3 regions of the Methylobacterium endophyticum genome follow, and region 2 is predicted to be linked to each of the others. Evidence: riboswitches for the same ligand, from Rfam matches in the RefSeq annotation. Region 2 holds a riboswitch; each other region holds the start of a gene.
The links. A riboswitch is a leader RNA that binds a small molecule or an ion and turns the genes downstream of it on or off. The one in region 2 is predicted to bind cobalamin.

Region 1 (5,884 bases), on a different contig from region 2:
AGTTCCCGGCGCAGGCCGAGCGCATCCAGGCGCTCAAGCTGGCGGATCAGCGCTTCGCCGCCCTGGTCGAGCGCTACCATACGGTCAATCGCGCCCTTCACCGCATGGAGGAGCGCATCGAGCCGGTCTCGGAGTCCACCGAGCGTACGCTGCGCCGCGAGCGCCTGCACCTCAAGGACGAGGTCTCCCGCGCGCTCGAGGCGCAGGCCGTCTGAACGAAGGGATCGCAGGCCATGCCACATCCTCATCCCGCCCCGGCGGACGCGTGGCTCGCGCTCTGGGGAACGCTCTGGTTCGATCTTCCGCTCGACCGCGCGGACGGCCACCGGCCGGGCGGCGGGGCGTGGGAGGCCGCCCTCGCCGAGAGCGGCGACGAGCCCGGCGGCACGGACCCCGACCATCCGGACGCCCTGCTGGACCTGATCGAGGACTTGCAGGTGGGCTGCTTCGCCTGAGCCGCGCGTGGCTTCCGATTGCGCTGGATCAAGGCCGGGGCCGCGCCGTTCGGGGAAGCTGTCCCGGCATCCTCGACCTCATCGATACAGGAGCCGCGCCATGTCCATCGCCAGCATCATGGTATCCGTCGATTCGGGACGGGCGGCCGCGCACCGCGTCCGTCTCGCCGCCGATCTCGCCGACCGGTTCGAGGCGGCCCTCACGGGCATCGCCGCCCGCCGGATTCCGGGACCGGGCCCCGCCGACAACATCGAGGCGGCCCAGGCCGCCTACGACGAGGAGCGGGCCAAGCTCGCGGCCGAGCTCGACCAGGCGAAGGAGATCTTCGACCACAACGTCGCCCCGGCCGCCCGGACCGGTTGGCGGCAGGCCGAGGCCGGGGCGGAAGCCTTCCTGGTCCAGCAGGCGCGCGGCGCCGATCTCGTCGTCGTCGGGCGCAACCCGGCGGAGGGCGGGGCGAGGGAGATGGCCGCCGATCCCGGCACGGTGCTGATGGAGGTCGGCCGGCCGGTGCTGGTGGCCCCGCCGGGTCTGGAGCGGCTCAAGGCCGCGCGCATCGTCGTCGCCTGGAAGGACGCGCCCGAGTCGCGCCGCGCCGTCACCGCCGCCCTGCCGTTCGTCGCGCGCGCCGATCAGGTCTTCGTGGTGAGCGCCGGCGCCGACGCCCGCTTCGAGGGGGCCGAGGAGGTCTCCGAGCTGCTGGCCCGCCACGGCGCGCATGTCACCACCCACTTCCTCGACGCCGCCGCGGGGGCGATCGCCGAGGAGATCCTGCGCTTCGCCAACCGCCAGGACGCGGACCTCGTGGTGATGGGCGGCTACGGCCGCTCCCGGCTGCACGAATGGCTGTTCGGCGGGGTGACGCGCGACATCCTGCAAGTGTCCCCCTTCTGCTGCCTGATGAGCCATTGATGCGCCGCCTCACGGTCATGGCGGGAGCGCTGGCGCTCCTGCCTCTCCTCCATGTCGCGCCGGCCGCCGCCTGGGACAGGAAGGTCGAGCGCGGCCGGACGCTGACGCGCGCGCAATGCGCCCGCTGCCACGCCGTCGGCAGGACCGGGACGAGCCCGCTGCGGCAGGCTCCTCCCTTCCGCACCCTCCACGAGCGCTATCCCGTCGAGAATCTCGAGGAGGCGCTGACCGAGGGCATCCGCACGGGCCATCCCTCGATGCCAGAGTTCAGGTTCGACCCGGACGAGGCGGAGGCGATCATCGCCTACCTGAAATCGCTGGAGAGCTGAGGGCCCTCAGCCGGCGGCGAGGGCTTCCAGCCGGTCGAGGTCGAGTAGGCGCACGCCCCCCGGCACGAGCAGCAGGGTATCGGCGCGGTCGAGCCGGGACAGCATCCGGCTCACCGTCTCCATGGTCAGCCCGAGATGGTCGGCCATGTCCTGCCGGCCCATCGGCAGCTCGACCGTGACGGAGCTGTGCCCGGCACGCGCGAAGCGGGCCCGCAGCGACAGCAGGAACGCCGCCACCTTCTCCTCGGCCGTGCGGCGCCCGAGGAGAAGCATCTGGTCCTGCGCGAGCGCCAGCTCGTAGCCGGCCCGCTCGTACAGGCTCCTGAGCAGATGGGGCTTCGACTCGACCAGGGCGGCGAAGTCCTGGCGGCCGAAGCGGCAGGTCCGCACCGGGCCGAGCGCCTCGGCGGAGACCGGGTGGCGCACCTGCGGGACGAGGCCCAGGAAGTCCCCCGGCAGCGCGAAGCCCATGACCTGACGCCGGCCGTCCGGGAGCAGGCGGACGAGGCGCAGCGTCCCCTCGATGACGTTGAAGACCGAACAGGCCGGCTCGTCCTGCCCGAACAGGGTCTGGCCCTTGTCGAGGGTGAGGTGCTGGCTCAGCGCCTCCAGATCGCCGAGTTCGGCCGGCGTCAGCACGGAACAGATTCCGGCCAGCCGCGCGCCGCACTCGCCGCAGCTCTCCGCCTGACGCTTGTGATGGCACGCGTGGGCAAGCCTCTCGCCCGCGCCCGTGTCGACCGGCATGGAAGCCTCCTCCGGGGAAGCGGACGGCACAGCCCGCCATCCGGCCGGCTCCCGTCCGGCGCCGAGGATGGACCGGGCCGGGCGCGGCGCATTGATCCACCGCAAGGTGATGACCGGGGGGCACGGGACGGCACCGAGCCGAGCGCGCGCGCCACCAGCCCGAGGTCGAAGGCCGGGACGGGCTACGAAACGGTGTCCCGCCTCGAACGGCCGCCGACGACAGCTGAACGGAGCTGGCGAGCGGCGGCAGGGTGGAGGCAACGGTCCCGCCGGGGCCCCTGGAGGAGGCCATGACCCCTCAGATCGAGAGCGCGGCCGCCGTCGACGCCGACATGGCCGACCTCGTGCGGTCGCTCTCCGAGAACGGGCTCCATCACCGGATCGCGGCCTGTCGCGCAGGGTGATCGTCGGGACCGCCCGCCGGATGTGACCGCTCGGGCACATCCGCGCCGGATCGCGGCGGCCGCGTTGACTCGGGGGGCGGCCGCCTCCTACCGTGAGGGCGACGGTTCCTCGCGAGAGGATCAAAAGGGAACGCGGTGAGGGGTTTTGCTCCGATGCCGCGGCTGCCCCCGCAACTGTAAGCGGCGAGCCCTCCGCCACCCGTGTCACTGGACGAGCCTCGTCCGGGAAGACGGTGAGAGGGCAGCGACCCGCGAGCCAGGAGACCTGCCGTCAGTCGTGGTCACACGCGAAACGCGTCGGGCGGGGTGTCCTGGCGGGTGTCGAAGCGCCCGGCTGCCGTCGTGCATCCCGTGTGGTCCGGCCTCGTTCGCGGTGACGTGCCACTGCCGTTGCCCGAGGCTCGTTGTCCGTGATTTCTCCCTCTCGATCCGCGCTCCCGCGAGCGCTGGCGCTGTCCTGCGCGGGCACCTGCCTGCTGCTCTCGTGTCCCGCTCTCGCGCAGCAGAGCGCGGCCCCCTTCGCGGCGACGCCCCTCGGGACCGCGGCGGCGGTCTCGCTCTCCGAGCTTTCCGTGAGCGCCACAGGCGTGCCGACCCCGATCGCGCTCACCGGATCGAGCGTCACCGTGCTCACCGCCGAGACCCTGGAGGCCCAGCAGCGCCGCACCGCTCCCGATGCGCTCCAGCAGGTGCCCGGCCTCAACGTCGTGCAGACCGGCGGGCCCGGCGGCCAGACCTCGGTGTTCATTCGAGGCGCGAACTCGAACCATGTGAAGGTGCTGATCGACGGCATCGACGCCACCGATCCCTCGAATCCCAACGGCTCCTTCGATTTCGGCCAGCTCCTGACCGAGGATCTGTCGCGCATCGAGGTGCTGCGCGGGCCCCAGAGCGGGCTCTACGGCTCGGACGCCATCGGCGGCGTGGTCTCCTTCACGACGAAGCGCGGCGAAGGGCCAGCCAAGGCGAGCCTGCGGGTCGAGGGCGGCTCGTTCGGCACCTTCAACCAGAGCGGCCGGATCAGCGGCGCGCAGGACGGGTTCGATTATTCGGTGTCGGTGCAGCACCTGCGGGCCGCCGCGACCCCGGTGACGCCCGGCTATCTGCTCGCGCCCGGCACGGCGATCCACCCGAACTATTACGACAACGAAACCGTCTCGGCGCGGTTCGGCTACCAGTTCACCGACAGCTTCCGCGTCAACTCCATCACGCGCTTCGTCAACTCGAAGCTACTGATCTCGACCGACGACTACAACACCTTCCCCGTCACGATCGGCGGCCTGCGGGGCCAAGCCGACGTGCAGCAGGTCTTCTCCCGCAACGAGGCCGAGTGGACGCCGTTCGCCGGCTTCCACAACCTCTTCGCGGTCAACTACTCGAACCTGTTCAACCGCCAGGTCTCGAACGCCTACGACCCCTTCAACCCGCTGCCGACCACCGGGCTCGGCGAGCGCACCCGCTACGAGTATCGCGGCGACTACCAGCTCTCCCCCGGCAACCTCGTGCTGTTCGGCGCGCAGCGGGACGACGAGAGCCTGTCCACCGCCGATCCGAACCCGTTCGGCAGCGGCAACCTCAAGGCGAAGAACGGCAACACCGCGGGATACGCGGAGGCACAGCTCACGCCCTTCGAGCGGGCGGCGCTCGTCGCCAATATCCGCCACGACGAGAACGACGCGTTCGGCCCGGCCACCACCTTCCGCGTGGCGCCGAGCTACATCCTTCCCTTCACCGACACGCGCATCAAGGGCAGCGTCGGCACCGGCTTCAAGGCACCGACGCTGAGCCAGCTCTACCAGAGCTTCCCGGCCTTCAACTTCTTCGCCAACCCGAACCTGAAGCCGGAGGAGAGCCTCGGCTACGATGCCGGCATCGAGCAGCCGCTGGGGGATCGAATCCTCGTCGGCGCGACCTACTACCGCAACGACTTCAGGAACCTGATCGCCACCAACGCGACCTTCACCTCCAACGAGAACATCGGCCGGGCCGAATCCTACGGCGCCGAGGCCTTCGTCTCGGTGAAGCTCACCGACACCCTGTCGGGCCGGGTCGACTATACCAACACGGTGACGAAGAACGAGATCACCAACCAGGAGCTGCTGCGCCGTCCCCGCCACAAGGGCAGCGCCACGGCGCTCTGGACCCCGCTGCCGGGCCTGACCTTCAGCGGCACGGTGATCGTGCTCGGCCACTTCGTCGACGGCAACCGCGACTTCTCGGTGGCGCGGCTCAAGAACCCCGGCTTCACCCTGGTGAACCTCGCGGTGAACTACGACGTGACCCGGACCGTGAGCCTGTTCGGGCGGGTCGATAACCTGTTCGACCGCCGCTACGAGAACCCGACCGGCTTCCTCGGGCCGGGGCTCGCCGTCTATGGCGGCGTCCGGCTGACCTCGTTCTGAGGGCGCGATGAGACTGCGACGCGCGCTCGCGGCCCTGGCCGCGCTGACCTTCCCCTGCACGGCCACCGCCGGGGCGCCCGCGCGCGTCGTCTCCCTGAACCTGTGCGCGGACGAGCTGATCCTGCGGCTCGCCGACCGCGAGCAGGTCATGGCCGTGACCCATCTCGCCCGCGACCCGCGCGGCTCCACCGTGGCGGCGCAAGCCGCCGGCCTGCCCGTCACGCGCGGCCTGTCGGAGGAGATCGTGGCGCTGCGCCCCGATCTCGTCGTCGCGGGGGCCTTCACCACGCGGATGACGGTCGGCATGCTCAAGCGCGTCGGCTTTCCCGTGCTCGAGCTCGGCGTGCCGGCCGATCTCGACGGGGTGCGCACGCAGATCCGCACGGTGGCCGGGGCGCTCGGCCACGCGGATCGCGGCGAGGCGCTCGTCGCCGATCTCGACGCGCGGCTCGCCCGCATCGTCCGGCCGGCCCGGCCCCTGCGGGTCCTGGTGCTGCGCCCGAGCGCCTTCACGGTGGCGCCCGGCGGGCTCGGCGACGCGCTGATCCGCGCCGCCGGCCTGAGCAACGTCGCCGCCGAGCTGGGACAGGACCGGCTCGGGCAGGTTCCCCTCGAGGCGGCGGCCTTCTCGGAT
Region 2 (5,884 bases):
GGCGCGGGTCATGGCGCAAATGTCCTTCCTTCTCCCCCTCGCGGGAGAAGGTGGCCCGCGAAGCGGGTCGGATGAGGGGAGCGACCTTTCCGGAGAGGGCGCTCCCCTCTCCCGACCCTCGCCGACGCGAGGGCCACCCTCCCCCGCAGAGGGGGGAGGGAGGAGCGCCTGATCCGGCGGACGCGCCTCGTCAAAACTCGATCCCCTCCTGCGCCTTCACCCCGGCGGAGAAGTGGTGCTTCACGTTGCCCATCTCGGTGACGAGATCGGCCGCCTCGATCAGCGCCGGCTTGGCGTTTCGGCCGGTGACGACGACATGCAGGTCCGGCCGCCGGGCGGAGAGGGTCGCGACCACGGCGTCGAGGTCGAGATAGCCGTAGCGGAGCGCGATGTTGAGCTCGTCCAGCACGATGAGCCGGATGCTCTCGTCGGCCATGAGCTCGCGGGCCTTGGCCCAGGCCTCCTCGCAGGCGGCGATGTCGCGGGCCTTGTCCTGCGTCTCCCAGGTGAAGCCCTCGCCGAGCGTGTGCCAGGAGACCTGGGTGCCGAAGCGTTCGAGGGCATGCCTCTCACCCGTGTCCCAGCCGCCCTTGATGAACTGCACGCAGGCGACCCACCAGCCGCGCCCCAGCGCCCGCAGCATCAGCCCGAGGGATGCCGTGGTCTTGCCCTTGCCGGGGCCCGTGTTGACGATGAGCAGGCCCTTCTCGATGGTCTTGCCCGCGACCTCGGCGTCCTGAGCGGCCTTGCGCTTCTCCATCTTGGCGCGATGGCGGTCTTCATCCCGAACTCGATCTTCGCTCATCGGGGCTCCTTCACGGTCATCGGCAGGCCCGCCACCATGAAGATCACCGCGTCGGCGGCGGCGGCGAGGGCCTGGTGGAGCCGCCCCGCCTCGTCGCGGAAGCGGCGGGCGAGGGCGTTGTCGGGCACGATCCCGAGACCCACCTCGTTGCCGACGAGCACGAGCGGGCCGGGCGCCTCCGCGCAAGCCGCTACGAGCGCCCGCGACGCCGCCGGAACGTCGGCCTCCGACAGGATCAGGTTCGTGAGCCAGAGGGTCAGGCAGTCGACCAGCACCGGACCGCGCGCGGCGGAGACCGCCTCGGGGAGGCGGAGGGGCACGTCCTGCGTGATCCAGCCGCCGGACCGGCGCTCACGGTGGATCGCGATGCGCTCGCGCATCTCGTCGTCATAGGCCTGGGCGGTGGCGAGGTAGAGCCAGGGCGCCGGACGGGCCTCGATCAGCGCCTCGGCGTGCCGGCTCTTGCCGGAGCGGGCGCCGCCGAGCACCAGGGTCATCCGGGGAGCGGGGGAAGGCATCCGGCTCCTTTGCCCGAAAGCCGCCGCCCCGGTCAAAGGGCCGGCCCTTCCCGCGTTGTGCGCATCGCGGCGACAGGTTACAAGCGATGAGGACGGTGCCCCGGCAACGGGGTGAAAAGGGAATGCGGTGACGGGAGCGATCCCGGATTCCGCGGCTGCCCCCGCAACTGTGAGCGGCTAGCTCCTGCCAACACCCACCGGAAGCGTCCGGGAAGGCGGCAGGCGCGGCGATCCGCGAGCCAGGAGACCTGCCGTCGCCCGCGTTCCACAACCGATGCCGCCGGCGGGGCGGCGGGAGACGTTCGACATGACCAGCACCGTCCAGACCCTCGGCCGCATCGAGACCCGCACCGGCGAGCGCCTCGCCGCCGTCGCCATGGCCGCCCTGTTCGGGTTCGGGCTGGTGTTCATGGCGGGCTTCTCGCCGGCCTCCGTGCTGCACAACGCGGCGCACGACTTCCGGCATACCCAGAACTTTCCCTGCCACTGAGCGCACGCGCTCCCCTCAGGCAGGTTTCCCATGATCGTCCGGCTTCTGTCGGCGGCGCTCGCCGCCGGCTTCTTCGCGGCCGTCGTCGCGACGGGTCTTCAGCTCGCGCTGACATCCCCCCTCATCATCGCCGCCGAGCGCTACGAGACGGGTGCGCATGCGGCTGTGCCCTCGCGCGCCATCGTCCACGCGAATCTCGTCATCCCGGTCCACGACCACGGGCACGCTCAGGCCCCCGCCGATGCGAAGCCCGAATGGCAACCCGCGCCCGGCCTGCCGCGCATGGCCTTCACCGGCCTCGCCACCCTGGTCGGGGCGGTGGGCTACGCGCTGCTGCTCGGCGCCGCGATGGTCGCCATCGGCCGCGAGCCGACGCCGGAGCGCGGGCTCGCCTTCGCCGTCGCCGGCTTCCTCGCCGTGGCGCTCGCGCCGGCGCTCGGCCTGCCGCCGGAACTGCCCGGCAGCGAGGCGGCGCCCCTCGCCGCCCGCCAGGCATGGTGGGCGATGACCGCTCTCTCCACCGCCATGGGGCTCTATCTCATCCTGATCCGGCGCGTGCCCATCACCATCCTCGGCGGGCTCGTGCTGATCGTGGCGCCGCACGTCGCCGGCGCGCCGGAGGCGGCTGAAACGGCATCCGCCCTCCCGGCAGGGCTCGCGGCGCAGTTCGCAGCCCGCTCGCTGGCGGTCTCCTTCGTGTTCTGGGCGGCGATCGGCCTCGGCTTCGGCTGGACCTGGCGGCGGTTCGGCGCGGCGACGGGTGAGACCGCCCGTGCCTGATCCCGTCACCCTCTATGTCTGCACCACCTGCCGCGCGGAGGGCGACGCCTCCGAGCCGAGGGCCGGGGCGAGGCTGCTGTCGTCCCTGAGCGAGGCGCTGGCGGAGCGTCCCGCCGCCGGCATCCGCATCGAGCCGGTGGAGTGCCTCTCCGTCTGCAAGCGCGCCTGCACCGTGGCCGTCGCCTCCCCCGGCCGCTGGACCTACGTCTACGGCGATCTCGACCCGGCCACCTCCGCCGCGACGATCCTCGACGGGATCGGCCTCTATGCCGACACGCCGGACGGGATCGTGCCCTGGAAGGCCCGGCCGCAAGCCTTCAAGTCGGGCGTCGTCGCCCGCGTCCCGCCCCTCCCGCAGCCCATGCCCGAGGCCGCCGAATGACCCTTCTCGCCAAGATCCCCTGCACCATCGTCACCGGCTTCCTCGGAGCCGGCAAGACGACGCTGGTGCGCCATCTGCTCGAGAATGCCGGCGGGCGCCGCATCGCCATCCTCGTCAACGAGTTCGGCGATGTCGGCTTCGACAAATCCTTCCTCGCCGCCTGCGGGGTCGAGGGCTGCACCGAGGAGTCCATCGTCGAATTGCCCAACGGCTGCATCTGCTGCACCGTCGCCGACGACTTCGTGCCGGCCCTGACGAGCCTGCTCGACCGGGCCGAGCCGCCCGAGCACATCCTCATCGAGACCTCCGGCCTCGCCCTGCCCAAGCCCCTGGTGCAGGCGTTCCAGTGGCCGGCGATCCGCTCGAAGGTGACGGTGGACGGGGTCGTCGCCGTGGTCGACGCCCCGGCCGTGGCCTCGGGCGCCTTCGCGGACGACCCGCAAGCGCTCGCCGCCCAGCGCGCCGCCGATACGAGTGTCGACCACGACAACCCGCTGGAGGAGGTGTTCGAGGACCAGCTCCTCTGCGCCGACCTCGTCGTGCTCAACAAGGCCGACCTGATCGACGCCGCCGCGCTGGCGAAGGTCCGCGCCGATGTCGAGGGCCACCTGCCGCGCGCCGTGAAGGTGGTCGAGACCGATCACGGCCGCATCGATCCGCGCGTGCTGCTCGGGCTCGGCGCCGCCGCCGAGGACGATCTGGACGCCCGCCCCTCGCATCACGGCGAGGGCGAGGACCACGAGCACGACGACTTCGAGACGGTCTCGTTGGCCGTCCGCGCAGGCATCACCGCGGCCGATCTCGCGGCCCGCGTCACCGCCGCCGCCGAGACCAAGGACGTGCTGCGCATCAAGGGTTTCGCCGAGGTCGAGGGCAAGCCGATGCGCCTCGTGGTGCAGGGCGTCGGGCGCCGCGTGACCCATCATTTCGACCGGCCGTGGCGCGCGGGCGAGCCCCGCGACGGCCGGCTCGTGGTGATCGGCCTCAAGGGCTTCGACCGCGACGCCGTCGCCGCCGCGCTCGCGGGATAGCGGGAGGGGCGCCATGCACCTGATCCGCGTCGACACGGTCTCCCTCGACGAGGGCGAGGCGGCGGTCGACCTGGGCCAGGAGCCCGGCGACATCGTCGTCCTCTCCTTCACCGATTCCGATCTGTTCGGCGTCGCCCGTGCGCATGAGGCGGAGCCCGGCCTGCCCAGCCTGCGGCTCGCGAAGCTGGCGAAACTGCGCCATCCGATGTCCGTCGACCTCTATGTCGATTCCATCGTCGCCAAGGCGCGCATCGTCGTGATCCGCTGCCTCGGCGGGCTCGACTACTGGCGCTACGGGATCGAGCGGGCGGCGGACGCGGCGCGGGTCAACGGCGTGGCGCTGGTGCTGCTCCCCGGAGACGACCGGCCCGACCCGCGCCTTTCCGCCTACGCCACCCGGCCCGATCTCGCGCCCGTCCTCGACGGCTATTTCCGCGCCGGAGGGCCGGAGAACCTGCGCCGGATGCTGCGCCGGCTCGCCGCCGAGATCGGCCGGGGCGAGGCGCCAGAGCCGCCGCGAGAGCTGCCGCGCGCCTTCCCCTGGTGCCCCGTCGACGGGCCCGTGCCGCTGGAGACCGCGCTCGCGAAGGCGGGCTCGCCGCATGCGCTCCTCCTCGTCTACCGCTCGGCCGTCCTCGGCGGCGACACAGCCCCGGTGGCGGCCCTCGCCGCCGCCCTGAACGAGCGCGGCATCGGCAGCGTGATCCTCGCGGTATCGAGCCTGAAGGACCCGGAGGCCGTTTCCGTGCTGCGCGAGGCGGTCACGGCGCGCCGGCCGGGCATCGTCGTCGCCGCGACCGCCTTCTCCGCCCGCGACGATGCCGGCTTCGTGCTCGACGCGGCGGATTGCCCGGTGCTCCAGGCTTTCACCGCGGGAAGCTCCAAAGCGGCGTGGGAGGCCTCCGCGCGGGGCATGAACGCCGCCGATCTCGCCATGCAGGTGGCGCTCCCGGAATTCGACGGGCGGCTCTCGGGCTTCCCCGTCTCGTTCAAGGAGGAGGCGCCCGAGGTCGCAGGCTTCGCCGAGCGCCGGGCCGTACCCTATCCGCAAGGCATCGCCGCCCTGGCCGACCGGGCGGCGGCCTGGATGCGACTGGCGAGCCTGCCCCGCGCCGAACGCCGCCTCGCCATGGTGCTGTCGGACTATCCGGCGCGCGGGGGACGGGCCGGGTTCGCGGTGGGCCTCGACACGCCGGAGAGCGCCTGCGCGATCCTGCGCGACCTCGCCGATGCCGGCTACGCCGTGGGCGAGCCGACCGAGCCGCGCGCGCTGATGACGGCGCTGACGGAGGGCGAAGCGCCCCTGTCGATCCCGCTGGCGGATTACGAAGGGTGGTTCGCCACGCTGCCGGACGCCTGCCGCGAGAGCGTCGCCGAGACCTGGGGCATGCCGGAGGATGATCCCCTCGTCCGGGACGGCGCCTTCCGCTTCCGCGCGGTCGAGAGCGGAAGCATGAGCGTCTTCCTGCAACCGGACAGGGGCCGCTCGGCCGATCGCAAGACCGCCTATCACGACCCCGACGCGGTGCCGACGCACGCCTATCTCGCCTTCCATCTCGCCCTGCGGCGGCGCTTCGACGCGCTCATCCATCTCGGCACCCACGGCACCACGGAATGGCTGCCGGGCAAGGCCGTGGCGCTCTCGCCGGATTGCTGGCCCGCCCGCGCCGTCGGGGCGCTGCCGGTGGTCTATCCCTTCATCGTGGACGATCCGGGGGAGGCCGCTCCGCTGAAGCGCCGCCTCGGCGGCATCGCCCTCGGCCACCTGACGCCCCGCGTGGAGACGGCCGGGCTCGATGCCGATGCCGCGCGCCTGCGCGAGCTGGTCGAGGAATACTCGGCCGCGAGCGTGCTCGATCCGCGCCGCGCCGACCTGAT
Region 3 (5,884 bases), on a different contig from region 2:
GCGCGCCCCCTCACCACGCCACGTTGTAGGCGATCTCGAAGGAGCGCGGCCGGCCGAGCAGCCAGTTCGTGCCGACCCCGTCCACGGCATTGCCGCTGATGGCGTAGACCTTGTCGAAGACGTTGTAGACGCGCAGGCTCAGGCGCGAGTTCGCCGTCACCTGATGGTCGAGGCCGAGATTGACCAGGGTATAGCCCGGCCGCCGGGCGGCGTTGCCGAAGTCGCTATAGACCTGCCCGATATTCTGGAGGCCGATGCGCGCCTCCCAGTCGCGGGCGAAGGCCCAGTTCAGCCAGAGATTGGCGACGCGCTCCGGCACGTCGATGGGCTGGTTGCCGGCATAGGACACCGCGACGCCGCCCACGTTCTGGGTGAAGGCATCGTATTGCGCATGCAGCAGGGCGATGTTGCCGTCGATGCGCCAGCCTGCCGGCAGGTGGAGCGAGAGCGCCGCCTCGACGCCTTCGGAGGATTGCTGGCCGACCTGGGTCGAGAATTGCGGCGAGCCGGGAATGGCCGAGATCAGGTTGTCCTTCACGATCCTGTAGCCGGCAATTGTCCATTCGAGGCCGCCCGAGAAGGCGAGCCCCTTGGCGCCGACCTCGACCTGACGCCCGGTCGAGAGCTTGAAGGTCGACAGCGATTGCGACAGCGAGATCAGGCTGCCCACCGGATCGGTCGCGGTGGCGTATTGCACGTAGAGCGAGGTATCGGGCGTCGCGGCGAAGACCAACCCGAAGCGGTAGCCTAGCCCCTGGAACGACTTCTCGAAGGCGGCGCCCGTCTGGAGGTTGTTGCGCTGAAGATTCGAGGCGTCGAAGCGCACGCCCGTGAGGAAGGAGAGCCGGTCGGTGAGGATCAGCCGGTCCTCGGCGAAGACGGAGGCCTGGTTGGTCTGCGTCGCGTAGGCCGGAATCGCGCGCCCGTTCTGCGGAAACAGGCCGGGATCGTAGCCCATCGCCGGCACGCTGGTGCTGGTATCGAAATAGAAGTTGTTGGTGTGGCGGAAATCGACATGGTTCACGTCGAAGCCGGCCGAGAACTCGTTGCGCAGGCCGAAGACGTTGCCCTTGACGGTCGCGTCGAAGCGGTTCCCGATCTGCTCCTGCTGGTGGTAGATCTCGAGATAGTCCGAGCGGTCGATCAGCCCCGTGCCGCGATTGAAGGCGTATTGCTCCACGTCGAGCCAGTGGCGTCGGCTCTGCAAGCGGTAGGCGGTGTTGCGGATGGTGACATCGGCAGTGGGCGTCCACTCGGCCTTGAGCTGGGTCCAGTTGTCGGCCCATGTCACCTTGGCGTCGCGGACATTGTAGTTGTTGAAGCGCAGCGCATTCAGGATGCGCCCCTCGACCAGCGGCGAGCCCCAGTAGCGGGCCGGCTCCTGGTAGCCGAGATCGTGCGAGAGGGTGAAGGCGAGGTCGGGGGTCGCCTGGAGCAGCAGCGCGCCGGAGACCGCGAGGTTGCGGAAATCGCCCTCCGGCCGCATCCAGCCATCCGAGCGGTTGCCGCTGACATTGAGACGATAGGCGATGGATTCGCCGATGGGGCCGCCGGAATCGAAGGCGAGCCGCGCGGTGCCGTCCGAGCCGATGGCGGCGCGCGCTGCGTTGATGGGGATGAAGCTCGGCTTCTTGGTCACGACGTTGACGACGCCGCCGATGGCGCCGTCCCCGTAGAGCACGGAGGCCGGCCCGCGCAGCACCTCGATCCGCTCGATGTTCCAGGTGTCGAAGGGGAAGGTGACGGTGCCGGCGCCCACGAACAGGCGGGTGCCGTCGTAGAGCTGCTGGATCGAGTTCGGCCCGGCGAAGCCCCGGCTCGCAAAGGCGCCGTTGCCGTTGCCGGGAGCGGCGATGGTGGTGATGCCGGTGGCGTTCTCGGTGACGGCCTCCTGCACGGTGTTCTGGCCGCGCAGCCGCGCGGTCTCGCCGGCGATCACGTCGACGCTGGCCGGGGTCTCCAGCGGCGTCAGGCCGAGGCGGCTCGCGCCCCGGTCGGGGGTGCGCAGGTTGAGCCCGACCGGATCGGCGCGGGTGAGGCTGACGCCGCCGCCACGGCCCTCGACGGAGAGCTGGTCGAGGACGACGCCGTCCTGGGCCGGCTCGGCCTGGGCGGCGGCGGGGAGGAGCAGGCAGAGCGCGCACAGGCTCGCGCTGTGCGACAGGTTCGAAAGGCGGGACACGGGATGGGCCTCGGGCAACGGCAGTGGCACGTCACCGCGAACGAGGCCGGATCACACGGGATGCACGCAGGCAGCCGGGCGCTTCGACACCCGCCAGGACACCCCGCCCGACGCGTTTCGCGTGTGACCACGACTGACGGCAGGTCTCCTGGCTCGCGGGTCGCTGCCCTCTCACCGTCTTCCCGGACGAGGCTCGTCCAGTGACACGGGTGGCGGAGGGCTCGCCGCTTACAGTTGCGGGGGCAGCCGCGGCATCGGGGCAAAACCCCTCACCGCGTTCCCTTTTGATCCTCTCGCGAGGAACCGTCGCCCTCACGGTAGGAGGCGGGTGGCGGCCGCGTCAATCGGCCCGAGCACGCGGCCGTGGGTTGTGGCGCGCCGAGCACAATCGGGAAACACGCGCCCCGGCGGCTCCCTACTCCGCCGCGACGCGGGGCGGCCGATAGGCGGGGGGATGCTCGTCATTGGCCGGATCGCCGACGCGCGTGAAATCCGGCTCGCCGTCCGGCTCGTCGCGGGCACCGACGAAGCGCGAAAAGAGCCGCACGAACAGGCGCGAGAGGTCGTCCATCAGCACGAAGAAGGCCGGCACGAAAAGCAGCGACAGGCCCGTCGAGACGATCAGCCCGCCGATCACCGCGATCGCCATGGGCGCGCGGAACTCGCCGCCGATGCCGAGCGCCATGGCGGAGGGCACCATGCCGGCGGCCATGGCGATGGTGGTCATCACGATGGGCCGCGCGCGTTTGCGGCCGGCATCCACGATTGCCGTGGCCCGGTCGACGCCGGCGCGCATCTCCTCCACGGCGAAGTCGACCAGCATGATCGCGTTCTTCGTCACCACGCCCATGAGCATGAGGATGCCGATGACGACGGGCATCGAGATCGGCTTGTTGAAGATCAGCAGGCCGAGGATGGCGCCGCCGATGGAGAGCGGCAGCGAGAACAGGATCGTCATCGGCTGGAGGAAGTTGCCGAAGAGCAGCACCAGCACGCCCGTGACCATCATCAGCCCGGCGCCGATGGCGAGCGCGAAGCCCTCGAAGACCTCGCCCATCACCTCGGCATCGCCCGTCTGGCTGATGGTGACGCCGGGGGGCAGGTTCCTGGCAGCCGGCAGGGCCATCACGCTGGCGATGAGCGAACCCAGCGCGTCCGAGCCCCGCATATCCGCCTCGATGGCGACGCGCACGGAGCGGTCGTAGCGGTCGATGGCGGTGGGGCCCTGGCCGAGGGTGAGGTCGGCGACGGTGGAGAGCGGCACGGCGGCGCCCCCCTTCACCGGGACCTTCATGGTCTCGATCTCGGAGAGATGCCCGCGCATGCTCTCCGGCAGTTGCACCCGGATCGGCACCTGCCGGTCGCGCGCGTTGAACTTGGCGAGGTTGGCGCCGATGTCGCCGATGGTGCCGACGCGGACCGTCTCCGCGATCAGGTCCGTCGAGACACCGAGATCGGCGGCGACGCCGGCTTTCGGCGTGATGCGGATCTCGGTGCGGTCGAGGGGCGCCGTCGAGATGACGTTGACGAGATGGGGCACGCCGGCCGCCTCGCGCTGGAGACGCGCCGCGACATCGGCCACCACCGCCTTGTCGGGCCCGGCAATGATGAGGGCGAGGTCGCGCTGGCCGCCCTCGCGGAGCGCCCAGAAGCGGATGTCCGGCTCCTGGCGCAGGATCTCGCCGACCTCGACATCGACCTGCTTCTGGGTGCGGTGGCGCTCGTTCTTGGGCGTCAGGTTGATGGTGAGGCTCGCGAGACGGACCTCCTTCTTGCCCGGCAACTGGCGGCCGCCATCCACGAAGACGCTGCGTACCTCCGGCAACGCCCGGATCTTCTCGACCAGCGTGTCGGTGACGCGGGTCGTCTCGGAAAGCTTGGCGCCCGGCGGCAGCTCCACCACGAAGAGCGTGCGCGCCGCGTCCTCCGCGGGCAGGAAGCCCGCCGGCAGCAGGCCCGTGGACATGATCGAGGCGGCAAAGCAGGCGAGCCCGGCCACCAGCGTGATGTATTTGTGCCGGACCGACCAGGCGACGACGCGGGTATAGGTCCGCATCACCAGGCCCTCGCGGGTATGGTCCGGCCCGTGGTCGCGCAGGAAATAGGCGGCGAGCAGCGGCGTGATGAGCCGTGCCACCAGCAGCGACATGAACACCGCCGCGGCGATGGTGAGCCCGAACTGCTTGAAATACTGGCCCGCGATGCCGCCCATGAAGGACACCGGCGAGAAGATCGCGATGATCGTCGCGGTGATGGCGATGACCGCGAGCCCGATCTCGTCGGCGGCCTCCAGCGCGGCGCGGTAGGGCGATTTCCCCATGCGCATGTGCCGGACGATGTTCTCGATCTCGACGATGGCGTCGTCGACGAGGATGCCCGTGACGAGCGTGATGGCGAGCAGGCTCACGGCGTTCAGGGAGAAGCCGAGGGCGCTCATCACCCAGAAGGTCGGCAGCACCGAGAGCGGCAGGGCGATGGAGGCGATCAGCGTCGCGCGCCAGTCCTTCAGGAACAGCAGCACCACGATCACGGCCAGCGCCGAGCCCTCGAGCAGCCCCAGCATAGCCGAGTGGTAATTCCCCACCGTGTTGGTGACGGAGGTGTCGATCAGGTCGAAATGGACGCCGGGATTGGCCTTGCTCAGGTCGGCGATCTTCTTCGCGACGCCCGTGGCCACCTCGGCGTCGCTGGCCCCCGTGGCCCGCGAGATGGCGAAGGCGACCACGGGCTCGCCGTTGAACCGGGCGAAGGTGCGCGGTTCCTCCGAGGTGTCGGCGAGAGTCGCCAACTCGTCCAGACGCACCTTGCGGTTGCCCGGCACGACGATGGAGGTCGCCGCCAGCGTGTCGAGGCTGGCCGAGGCCGCGAGCGTGCGGATCGACTGCTCCTGGCCGCCGACCTCGGCGCGCCCGCCCGCCATGTCGGCGGAGGTGAGGCGGAGCTGACGGTTCACGTCCGCCGCCGTGATGCCGAGCGCCAGCAGCCGGTCGGGCTTGAGGGTGACACGGACCTCGCGCGCCACGCCGCCGAGGCGCTCGACGCCGCCGACGCCCTTCACCCCCTGGATCTGCCGCGCGATCACGTCGTCCACGAGCCAGGACAGGTCCTCGGGCGTCATGGCGGGCGCGGAGGCGCCGTAGACCATGATCGGCAGGCCGGCGATCTCGACGCGGTTGATGATCGGCTCGTCGATGGTGCGCGGCAGGTTGAGGCGGATCTTCGAGACCGCGTCCTTGACGTCGTTGACGGCGCGGTCGGTGTTCACCTCGAGCCGGAACTCGATGGTGGTGATCGAGGAGCCCTCGGTGATGGTCGAGAGGATGTGCTTGACGCCCTTCACGCCCGCCACGGAATCCTCGACCCATTTCGTCACCTGGGTCTGCAACTCGGAGGGCGCGGCGCCGGCCTGCGTGATCGTCACAGAGACGATGGGGATGTCGATGTTGGGGAAGCGCGTGATCGGCAAGCTGCGGAAGCTGACGAGGCCCAGCACCATCAGCACCAGGAACAGCACCAGGGGCGGCAGCGGGTTGCGGATCGCCCAGGCGGAGACGTTGAGGCGCATCGCTCGCCCTCAGCGCGTCGCGGCGTCGGCGGCACGCGCGGCCGCCGGCACGGCGCGGATGCGGTCGCCGTCGCGCAGGAAGCTGCCCGAGCGGGCGACCACCGCCTCCCCGGCCGCGACGCCGGCGCGGATCTCGG

Region 1: another riboswitch for cobalamin. It lies ahead of ACP56T_RS07655 (TonB-dependent receptor plug domain-containing protein); the one in region 2 lies ahead of ACP56T_RS14190 (CbtB domain-containing protein).
Region 3: another riboswitch for cobalamin. It lies ahead of ACP56T_RS15550 (TonB-dependent receptor); the one in region 2 lies ahead of ACP56T_RS14190 (CbtB domain-containing protein).

The regions. Positions count from the first base shown of each region.
Region 1 covers NZ_JBNHES010000005.1:61,207-67,090, forward strand. Annotated here, with positions in the region: gene ACP56T_RS07630 (YdcH family protein) at 1-215, shown strand, start outside; gene ACP56T_RS07635 (hypothetical protein) at 234-455, shown strand; gene ACP56T_RS07640 (universal stress protein) at 556-1,368, shown strand; gene ACP56T_RS07645 (c-type cytochrome) at 1,368-1,697, shown strand; gene ACP56T_RS07650 (Crp/Fnr family transcriptional regulator) at 1,704-2,444, opposite strand; cobalamin riboswitch at 2,934-3,135, shown strand; gene ACP56T_RS07655 (TonB-dependent receptor plug domain-containing protein) at 3,259-5,250, shown strand; gene ACP56T_RS07660 (ABC transporter substrate-binding protein) at 5,258-5,884, shown strand, end outside.
Region 2 covers NZ_JBNHES010000012.1:45,573-51,456, forward strand. Annotated here, with positions in the region: gene ACP56T_RS14175 (cobyric acid synthase) at 1-12, opposite strand, end outside; gene cobO (cob(I)yrinic acid a,c-diamide adenosyltransferase) at 191-805, opposite strand; gene cobU (bifunctional adenosylcobinamide kinase/adenosylcobinamide-phosphate guanylyltransferase) at 802-1,323, opposite strand; cobalamin riboswitch at 1,400-1,593, shown strand; gene ACP56T_RS14190 (CbtB domain-containing protein) at 1,631-1,813, shown strand; gene ACP56T_RS14195 (CbtA family protein) at 1,844-2,593, shown strand; gene ACP56T_RS14200 (DUF1636 family protein) at 2,586-2,975, shown strand; gene cobW (cobalamin biosynthesis protein CobW) at 2,972-4,006, shown strand; gene cobN (cobaltochelatase subunit CobN) at 4,020-5,884, shown strand, end outside.
Region 3 covers NZ_JBNHES010000014.1:30,941-36,824, forward strand. Annotated here, with positions in the region: gene ACP56T_RS15545 (PepSY domain-containing protein) at 1-14, opposite strand, end outside; gene ACP56T_RS15550 (TonB-dependent receptor) at 11-2,182, opposite strand; cobalamin riboswitch at 2,304-2,505, opposite strand; gene ACP56T_RS15555 (efflux RND transporter permease subunit) at 2,598-5,747, opposite strand; gene ACP56T_RS15560 (efflux RND transporter periplasmic adaptor subunit) at 5,757-5,884, opposite strand, start outside.